DNA from 3 places in the Vibrio sp. JC009 genome. Region 3 is predicted to be linked to each of the others. Evidence: predicted binding sites of a transcription regulator. Region 3 holds the regulator's gene; each other region holds the start of a gene.
What was found. The regulator PurR, encoded in region 3, represses purine synthesis genes. The targets are predictions, from matches to a motif close to TNANGNAAACGTTTNCNTNA.
Positions count from the first base shown of each region.

Region 1 (3,284 bases), on a different replicon from region 3:
CTTATTGATTTTTATATTCATGAGCAGACCACTTCCAACTAACTTATGCTCTCCATAATAAGCAGGAAAAAGCGAGTCATAACAGCAGAAGCAGCGGATAATGATAAGCAAAGCAGACAGAAATAGTGAAACTCGTAATGCGGATCACTATTCGGAGACTATTGGTTAAACCACACTTCCTGATCAGAAATATTCAGATAGGATGCAAGCACACCCGCAACAGTTGATTTATTAAGCGATGAGGCAGAAGAAGTAATTGTAATGTCGGAAAACAAGGTACGCGTCTTATCTGCACTCATGATAGCGGCAAAGAGCAGTACCTGCTTCTGAAAGCCCAGATAAATTTTGTGTTCGTCCGAAAGGATGATCTGAGCCAGAAACTCCAGCACACAGGCCTTATCAGAGGCATCATTCCAGCCTTCAGACACGAATTGCGCAAACATCACCGTTAACCTGTGAAAATCAACTTCATAGATTTCATACTCTCCGGATTGAACATCTGCCGTTTCTGCCTGAATTTGCCCGTAGGTCGCGGCCTTTTCTCTTTCCCTGTACAAGTCCCTTCCGCGCAAGCTTTCCGCTGTCGGGTACTTAACATCAACCTGACTGGCAAGCCATCTGTTTTTCTTTTCAACTAACTCATTTATTGTGGTCACAAAAACTTCCTATGTTCGGTTTGCATCAGTTCCAGATATCACAAACCGTTGAATTACAGACAGAACCAGCCGGGCTCGACGCACAACCAGCCAAAGCACACACTAGTATCAATACTAAAACCGCTCTCATGCACCCTTCCTATTCAAAAATTTGTCACTATTCTATCTTCCTGCAAATTTTATGCTAGCCCGAGTTGAAAAATGCCAATTTCACCAATATTTTAAAGGTATACCCATTCGTTCACTAACAGGCTAATTATTATGTTAAAAAAACTGGTCACTCTATCTGCTATCACTCTGGCCCTGACAGCCTGTGACAGCAACGAAGTCGGAGATGTTTCTCTTGGTGCGTTTACACTGACCGATATTAAGCTAAATACGCTCACCGACCCTATTGTCAGCGGCGTTACCTGTCATATAGCTTCTATCGAGGCAGACTTTAGCCTCTCTGATCCCAGCGACAGCTCTATTGCCTGTCGTCAAACCGGGGAAATAACGGCTGATATGATTGCAAAGATCGACCGTTCCAAAGATGGCGAAGTTGTGTTTACTAAGTCGAAAAGTATTTTCTTTAAGAACATGAAAGTAAGACGAATATATGATGAAGGTTCACAAACTCTGATGTATCTCTCGTATTCTACCAAAGAGACTTCCGGCAGCTTCAAGCATAGCCTGTCAACCGTTCCGCTATGGGGAACACAAGCCTATCAGGAACCAGCTGCGGAGAAATAGCCACTCCTCTTAACGCCATATTCAGTATTCTGCTGGATATGGCGAATCAAAGTCTGTATAACTATCTGCCTCAAAAATACCAAAAAATATTGCTGTTATTTTTCCTTTACAAAGCATATTTGCAGGGTATCATCCCGACGCAAACGTTTACGTAACGCATTTATGAGGTAATTAATGCTAAGTGACATAGAAATCTGCCGTTCCGCGCAACTCAAACCAATCGGACAAATCGCTGATAAACTCGGCCTGCAGAAGGACGAATTTGTTTCACATGGTCACTATAAAGCAAAAATATCTCTTAACTGCCTTGAGCGCTTATCACATAAATCCGACGGCAAACTGGTGCTGGTTACCGCGATTACTCCAACTCCCCTTGGCGAAGGCAAAACCGTTACCACTATTGGACTGGCTCAGGGTCTGGCAAAACTCAGGCAGTCTGTCGCAGCCTGCATCAGGCAGCCGTCTATGGGGCCGGTATTTGGCGTCAAAGGCGGCGCTGCCGGTGGTGGTTATAGTCAGGTTGCTCCGATGGATGAACTCAACCTGCACCTTACCGGAGATATCCACGCAGTAACCGCAGCCCACAACCTTGCTTCAGCAGCCATCGATGCCCGTATCTATCACGAGCAGAGATTAGGTTATAGCGAGTTTCAGGCTAAAACCGGATTAAAGGCACTGAAAATCGATGCTGAGAACGTGGTATGGCGCCGGGTTGTTGACCACAATGACCGCGCCCTGCGTATGGTCACCATTGGCCACAACGAGCCCGGCAAAACCATTAACGGCTATGAGCGGGCTGAAGGCTTCGATATTTCAGCAGCCTCTGAGCTGATGGCCATTCTGGCGCTGGCATCCGATCTGAAAGATCTTCGTAAGCGAATTGGCAGCATTGTTCTGGCATACGATCTGGAAGGAAACCCAGTTACCACAGAAGATCTGCAGGTGGCCGGCGCCATGACAGTCACCATGCGTGATGCCATAGAGCCGACCATGATGCAGACGCTGGAAGGCGTTCCCACCCTGATTCATTCCGGACCTTTTGCCAATATTGCCCACGGAAACTCTTCGATTATTGCCGATAAAGTTGCCCTGAAGCTTTGCGACTATACCGTCACTGAGGCCGGATTCGGCTCCGATATGGGCTTTGAAAAAGCCTGCAATATTAAAGCAGCGGCATCAGGGAAAGCGCCGGACTGCGCTGTTATCGTTGCAACTTTACGCGGCCTTAAAGCGAACTCCGGGCTATACGATCTCAGACCGGGACAACCCCTGCCCGATTCATTGTTTGAAAGCGATGAAAAGGCACTTGAAGCCGGTTTTGAAAACCTGCTCTGGCATATCAAAAACGTAACCCGCTATGGCGTTCCGGCGGTCGTTGCCATTAACCGTTTTCCTCAGGACTCTCAAGCCGAACTGGATTGGCTGGCGAACAAAATTGACGAGCTAACGCTGCCGGTTTCCGTTGCTATCAGCACCTCATTTGCCGAAGGTGGACACGGAGCGGCACAGCTTGCTGAAAAGGTGGTTCTTGCCTGTAACAGCGAAGCGTCATTTAACAGACTCTACAGCGAAGAACACAGCCTGGAAGAAAAGCTGATGAGCATAGCAGAAGTTGGCTACGGCGCATGTTGTGTGACATTATCACAAAAAGCGAAGCAGCAGCTTTCGCATTACAAGCGCCTTGGCTATGAGAAACTTGCAGTATGCATGGCAAAAACACCGCTTTCCATTTCAAGCGACTCTTCCCTGAAAGGCGCGCCACAGGGATTTGAGATAGAAATTAAAGAGCTGCGATTATGCGCAGGCGCCGGGTTTATCTACGCACTGACAGGTAATGTAATGACAATGCCAGGCCTGCCGGAGAAACCTGCATTTATGAGCCTGGACATTGATGAA
Region 1 is NZ_CP092107.1:330,077-333,360, forward strand. It holds gene L3Q72_RS16430 (HAD-IA family hydrolase) at 1-21, opposite strand, end outside; gene L3Q72_RS16435 (flavodoxin) at 159-656, opposite strand; gene L3Q72_RS16440 (CreA family protein) at 918-1,388, shown strand; gene L3Q72_RS16445 (formate--tetrahydrofolate ligase) at 1,563-3,284, shown strand, end outside.
Region 1: a site for PurR is predicted at 1,524-1,543, ahead of L3Q72_RS16445 (formate--tetrahydrofolate ligase). Genes of this name have one in related genera too.

Region 2 (3,284 bases), 1.3 Mb from region 3:
AAGTCGGGGACTACGCTTAGTATAAATAAGGACGAGTAGTTTTTGGGGCCCTGGGCCCTTGGACGGTCGCTGCGCTCCCTGTTAGGCCCTGGGAAAGTGGCGATAGAAACTTTCGAGAAAACAAAAAATCCCCGCTTATTTTAAATAATGCGGGGATTTATATTTCAATCAAAGCAGGCCATCTTACCCGCCTTACTCCCAGAGCCCATAGGACGAAGTCCGTTCCCAGGGCCCAGGGCCTTTCTTAATTACGCATAAACCGGAAGACGCTTACAAATCTCTAAAACCTTAGCCTTAGTCGCCTCGATAACCGCTTCGTCGTTAATGTTATCAAGCACGTCACACATCCAGCCTGCAAGGTTCTTCGCGTCTTCTTCTGTGAAGCCACGGCGAGTGATTGCTGGTGTACCAACGCGGATACCAGAAGTCACAAACGGGCTGCGTGGGTCGTTTGGTACTGAGTTTTTGTTTACCGTGATGTTTGCTGCACCAAGCGCTGCGTCTGCTTCTTTACCTGTGATGTCTTTGTCGATCAGGTCAACAAGGAACAGGTGGTTTTCTGTCGAACCAGAAACGATCTTGTAGCCACGAGCGATAAACTCAGCAACCATAGCTTTTGCGTTTACAACCACGCGCTGCTGGTACTCTTTGAACTCTGGCTCCATCGCTTCTTTAAACGCTACCGCTTTACCAGCGATTACGTGCATCAGAGGACCACCCTGACCGCCAGGGAATACCGCTGAGTTCAGCTTCTTGTACATGTCTTCGCCAGCGTTAGACAGGATCAGACCGCCACGTGGGCCAGCAAGAGTCTTGTGAGTTGTTGTTGTTACAACGTGCGCGTGCGGCAGTGGAGTCGGGTATACGCCAGCAGCGATAAGACCGGCAACGTGCGCCATATCAACAAACAGGTAAGCATCTACTTTGTCTGCGATTTCACGCATGCGAGCCCAGTCAACCACCTGAGAGTAAGCAGAGAAACCACCGATGATCATCTTAGGCTTGTGCTCAAGAGCAAGTGCTTCCATCTCATCGTAGTTGATTTGACCTGCGTCATCGATACCGTAAGGAATGACGTTGTAGTGCTTACCAGAGAAGTTTACCGGTGAACCGTGAGTCAGGTGACCACCGTGAGCAAGGCTCATACCAAGAACTGTGTCGCCTGGCTTAAGAAGCGCCATGTAAACCGCGCTGTTCGCCTGAGAACCTGAGTGAGGCTGAACGTTCGCGTACTCACACTCAAATAGCTGACATGCACGGTCAATCGCCAGTGCTTCTGCCTTGTCTACATACTCACAACCACCGTAGTAGCGCTTACCCGGATAGCCTTCTGCATACTTGTTAGTTAGCTGAGAGCCCTGAGCTTCCATAACGCGTGGGCTGGTGTAGTTTTCTGAAGCAATTAGCTCAATATGCTCTTCCTGGCGAAGAGTCTCTTCCTGGATGGCTGCGAATAGCTCCGCATCATAATCAGCGATGTTCATGTCACGCTTTAGCATCTGTATCTCCTGACTCAGATAATCTGAAATTTCCTAAAAACCACACAACGAAACGTAAAATGCTCCGAGCAAACGTTTTCGTCACTCTGATAAGTGGCAATATTCTACCTAATTTGACTTAAGTCAGAAAGCCACTTGCCAGCATTTCTTTATGCAGAATTTTCATGTTCCATGTGAATTAACTTCATTAAACAGCAGGCCTGACCAGTTCTGGTTGTCCGCTGTCAATTTCCTGCTTTACACTCCGTAAAAAGTGAATTACACATGTTTACCACTAAATTCCCCCCCAAGCTACAGAAAATATAAGTTTTTTAATAAGATTCCAGCCATTATAGGTAAGATGATTTTAATAATGGCTGAAAAACACACACACAAAGAAGATTGGGTTGCCATCTTAACCGGTACATTTCTCACTGCGCAGGGCGTATTTTTGCTGCAATCAGCGGATCTGCTGACAGGCGGCACGGCCGGTTTAGCTCTGCTTTTAAATCAGATAATTCCGCTCACCTTCGGAACCCTCTATTTTGTGCTTAACTGTCCGTTTTACTATCTGGGATGGAAACGCTACGGCAAAACATTTGCGGTAAACAGCGTAATTTCCGGGGGACTGGTTTCCATTTTCGCAGATCACGCCGATCTGGTAATTAAGCTGGATTCAATCAATGAAATCTATTGTGCCGTTGCCGGCGGACTATTGATGGGGCTGGGAATGCTGATCCTTTTCCGTCACCGCTCCAGCCTGGGAGGGTTCAATATATTTTGCCTGCTGATTCAGGATAAAAAAGGCATTCCGGCGGGTAAAGTTCAGATGCTGATTGACGCAGGCATACTGATCGCTTCTCTGTTTTTTGTTTCAGTATGGACTATCGCCCTGTCAGTAACCGGGGCCATTGTGATTAATATGGTCCTTACCATGAACCATAAGCCAAACCGGTATATTGTTACCTATGGTTGATTAAAGAACTCCTGCACTGGTAATACCAATCCCAGTGCAGGAGTTCACCTTATCAGCTCTCAATCAGCAAAATTCTGCACTCATAAGGCCTGAGTACCAGGTTATTTTGCGACTCTTCCACCGGGTAGTTTGAAAGCAGGCAGCTTGCCTTGCTTAGCTCAAACTCCGCCGGAACTGTACATTCAGCCTCTTCACCATAATAGTTATTTACGCAGATAAGTGTCTGCTTACTATCACGGCGCGCATAACAGAACACCTGCTTGTGCTCAGGCAGAAGGTCAAGATAATCGCCGCTAGTGATAACCGGAATATCTTTACGCAACTGAATCAGTTTCTGATAGAAATAAAACACTGAATCCTGATCATCAACCGCAGATGCGGCATTCACTTCTGAATAATTAGCTGCCACTTCAAGCCATGGTTTACCCTTAGAGAAACCAGAGTATTTTTCCCGGTTCCACTGCATCGGTGTCCGGGAGTTATCACGGGACTTCTGGTCAAGGATTGCCAGCATTGCAGCCTGTTCCACGCCCTGCTGATTGACCATAATGTCGTACATATTGGTACTTTCAACATCCTGATACTGACTGATATCTGTGTAGTGAGGGTTGGTCATGCCGATCTCTTCCCCCTGATACACATACGGTGTGCCCTGCATCATATGCACAGAAGCCCCCAGCATCTTGGCTGATTCCACACGGTAGTTCTGATCGTCACCAAGACGGCTGACAACACGCGGCTGATCATGGTTACACCAGAAAATTGCGCCCCAGCCTTTACCGTTCAGGCCTGTCTGCCAGTGGTTAAAGATCTGCTTAAGCTGCAAAAAG
Region 2 is NZ_CP092106.1:738,573-741,856, reverse strand. It holds gene L3Q72_RS03510 (hypothetical protein) at 1-39, shown strand, start outside; gene glyA (serine hydroxymethyltransferase) at 249-1,499, opposite strand; gene L3Q72_RS03500 (YitT family protein) at 1,852-2,454, shown strand; gene treC (alpha,alpha-phosphotrehalase) at 2,507-3,284, opposite strand, start outside.
Region 2: a site for PurR is predicted at 1,564-1,583, ahead of glyA (serine hydroxymethyltransferase). Genes of this name have one in related genera too.

Region 3 (3,284 bases):
TAGTGTCATCCCAAAAGTCCTGCGGAAGTGCGAAGTATTTTGTAACAACCGGGAATCCACGCTTCTTATAAACATAAGGCTTATAGCCAGCAGCTTTGAATTCTTCAATTGTAGAATCGTTTGAGCGAATATGAAGGGCATCATTTACGACAAGAGCAAACATCGTCTCATCAACAAAAATGCCAAATCCACCAAACATTGAACGTGATTTGACTTTACCAAAATGTTCGAAAAGTCTGAGTGAATCTTTTAATACTGGTTTATCCATGGTGCTTGTCTCGGGTTAAAAATTGCTTCAACCAATTTGTTTCCGAGAAAATTAGCAAATCTATGTGATCTGTTGTCAGAAAACGGTAAAACTCGCGTTTTCTGAATGCTAATTTGCTTTCGGCAACCCCGCTGCCTTTCTATTAAAATCAGTTGGTTAAACTAATTATAGGCTAAGGCCGGTGGCTTTGCGTCCCATTTTTTCAAATGGTTTGCCTTGGTCGTGACCTAATAAATATAGTAAAAAAATGAACAAAGATCACGCTATTTGATGGTTAACGTGATCTTTGTTCAAAAAAGATAGGTAATATTGGGTGAGATATTTAACAGAAACTCTTTTTATTTAACAACTCAGTTACGAACCAAAACACTCTTACGCGAGATTATTTCAGGGTGCATCTCAAAAATACGACGCTCATGCTCCTTGTTTTTGATTCTCTCCAGCAGAATTTCAAACGCGGTTTTACCTACACGGCGTTTTGGCTGGTGCACAGTCGTTAGCGGTGGAGAGTAGTAGGCTGCAAGGTCGATATTGTCATAACCGATCACAGAGATGTCTTCCGGAATGCGAATGCCTTTTTCCTGCAGGCGGCTCATCAGCCCTAGCGCCATAATATCGTTGAAACAGAAAACGGCTGTTGGTCTGTTTTCCATCGCCAGAATCTTATCAGCGGCTTCAACGGCAGTATCACACTCAAAGTTACCTTCAAGAATGTTCTTTTCGTTAAACTCAATATTAAACTCGTCAAGAGCGCGCTTATAACCCTGAATACGCTCAATGCAAAGCGTTCTGTCTCTGAAACCGCTCAGGCAGAAAATATTTTCGTGGCCCCGCTCTATCAGATATTTGGTCGCAAGGTAGCCACCCTCTTCTGAGTTATCGATAATCTTATCTGACAGTGATTCGCCATGGCCCCAGTCCATAATCACTTTAGGAATATCAGTCAGGCCTTCAATCATTTCCTGAAGCTCAGGAGTCAGGTCGCTACAGAGAACAAAAATGCCGTCAACGCGCTTTTCTGCCAGCATTCGGATGTAATCACGCTGTTTCTCGTAGATACCGCCGGTATTACACAGGATCAGCGTATAGCCCTGACGGTAGCAGTAGCTTTCAAAGCCATCGACAACTTCAGCAAGGAAAGGGTTAGTTGACTGAGTTACCAGCATGCCCACGGTACGGGTTGAGTTACACTTAAGGCTGCGTGCAACAGCACTTGGTGCGTAATTTAATTCTTTAACCGCTTCCATTACTTTTTGCTGGGTGGTTTCAGCAACAAAACGGGTTTTATTTATAACGTGGGATACAGTAGTGGTAGATACACCTGCCAGGCGTGCTACGTCTTTAATTGTGGCCATAAATTTGTCCTGTGTATGCTGCCAACATCAAATGGTTTGTGTTTATTATAGTATTATCAACAGTAGGTTGAGTTGTGATTAAAACACAAAAACCGCTATTAAAAGTGATAGCGGTTTGCAGCAAGATTCATATTTTATCGATTGCGGCCCCGATTTTAGACCTATTTGCTTCGGCAGACAACGCCCTAAACGGGCGTTTCTTCACAAATATACTTAATGGGTACTATTCACCGCCTAAGTATGTACAATCCAGTTTGCAGAAGTCCACAAGAAAGGCTGCGACGCTGGCATAAAAACCAAATTCATCAAACTTCTGGCACTTCTCGCTAAATTGAGGGAACCAGCTCAGCATATATTTTTCGATAAAGGCTTTTTGCTCAATAAGCGCGTCATTAATATGTTCCAGCTTTTCCAGCTCGTTGGAACGGATAATCATGTTGCCCAGGAAGTCTAATTCCAGAGCAATATGGTCAGCTGGCTCATTTAAGCCTTCCTGAATGGCGATGCCTTTTTTCTGCATCAGCTCGGCCATTTCCTGAGCGGGTTTATCGTTCAAAAGGCCAGAGTCACCGATATACAGTGAAGCATAAGGTAGTGCTCCGCCCTTATCTGATTTCAGGAACAGGTCACAAAAGTCAGCAGCAAGCTCTAGTTGTGCGTCTTCTCTGTCCTGCAGGCGGTTCAGTGCATCTGTCAGTCTGTCGACTGATGGTTTTAAGATCTCATTTTCACCAAGGCCGGATAAAAATGAACGTATTTCCGGTGTCTGATAAGCATCAAGCTCTTTTTGAGTTAGTTCTTTGGCAAAAAGGCTGGATAACCACCAATAAATTTCCGCTCTCTTTTCGTTAAACGCTTTTGTTTCTTCCATCACTGAATTCCTACCAAGTCTTATTAATATATTGATTATAAGTGTAAACAAAAAATATGAATAAAACTAACCACTAATATGAAAAAATGTGACACTTTATATTTAAAAATTAACGCAACTTCAGATACTTGCGTTGAGTCAATAAACAGTAATGTTTTTCACAGTTCCGGCAATATGAACTAGAATTGTTAATAGTTATGAATAGAATCCCATTAATAACTCTGGACTGAATGAAAGCGGTGATTATGAGCAGCCATGTATTAGTAGTAGAAGATGATATTGTGACCAGAAGCAAGCTTGTGGGTTACTTTCAGAATGAAGGTTACCAGGTAAGCGAAGCGGACAGCGGTGAACAGATGCGGGATGTACTGAGTGAAAATGAGGTAGATCTTGTGATGCTGGATATCAACTTACCCGGAGAAGACGGACTGATGCTGACGCGTGAGCTGAGAAGCCAGTCAGATATCGGTATCATTCTTGTCACCGGACGTACTGATAGCATAGATAAAATCGTCGGGCTGGAAATGGGGGCTGATGATTATGTCACCAAACCGTTTGAACTAAGGGAGTTGCTGGTTCGGGTGAAGAACCTGTTGTGGCGTATTTCTCTGGCTAAGAATCCAAAGGAAGATACCCCTGATTTGGATTCGGGCAATATTATCTGTTTTGGTGACTGGACATTTGATATTCAGAGACGCTCGCTGACCCGTGACGGTGTACCTGTGAAGTTGACTAAGGCTGAGTATGAGCTGTTAGTGGCGCTCTCTTCTTATCCGAATACTGTGCTTAG
Region 3 is NZ_CP092106.1:1,994,051-1,997,334, reverse strand. It holds gene L3Q72_RS08890 (TfoX/Sxy family DNA transformation protein) at 1-268, opposite strand, end outside; cyclic di-GMP riboswitch class I at 387-494, opposite strand; gene purR (HTH-type transcriptional repressor PurR) at 619-1,623, opposite strand; gene torD (molecular chaperone TorD) at 1,847-2,494, opposite strand; gene torR (two-component system response regulator TorR) at 2,740-3,284, shown strand, end outside.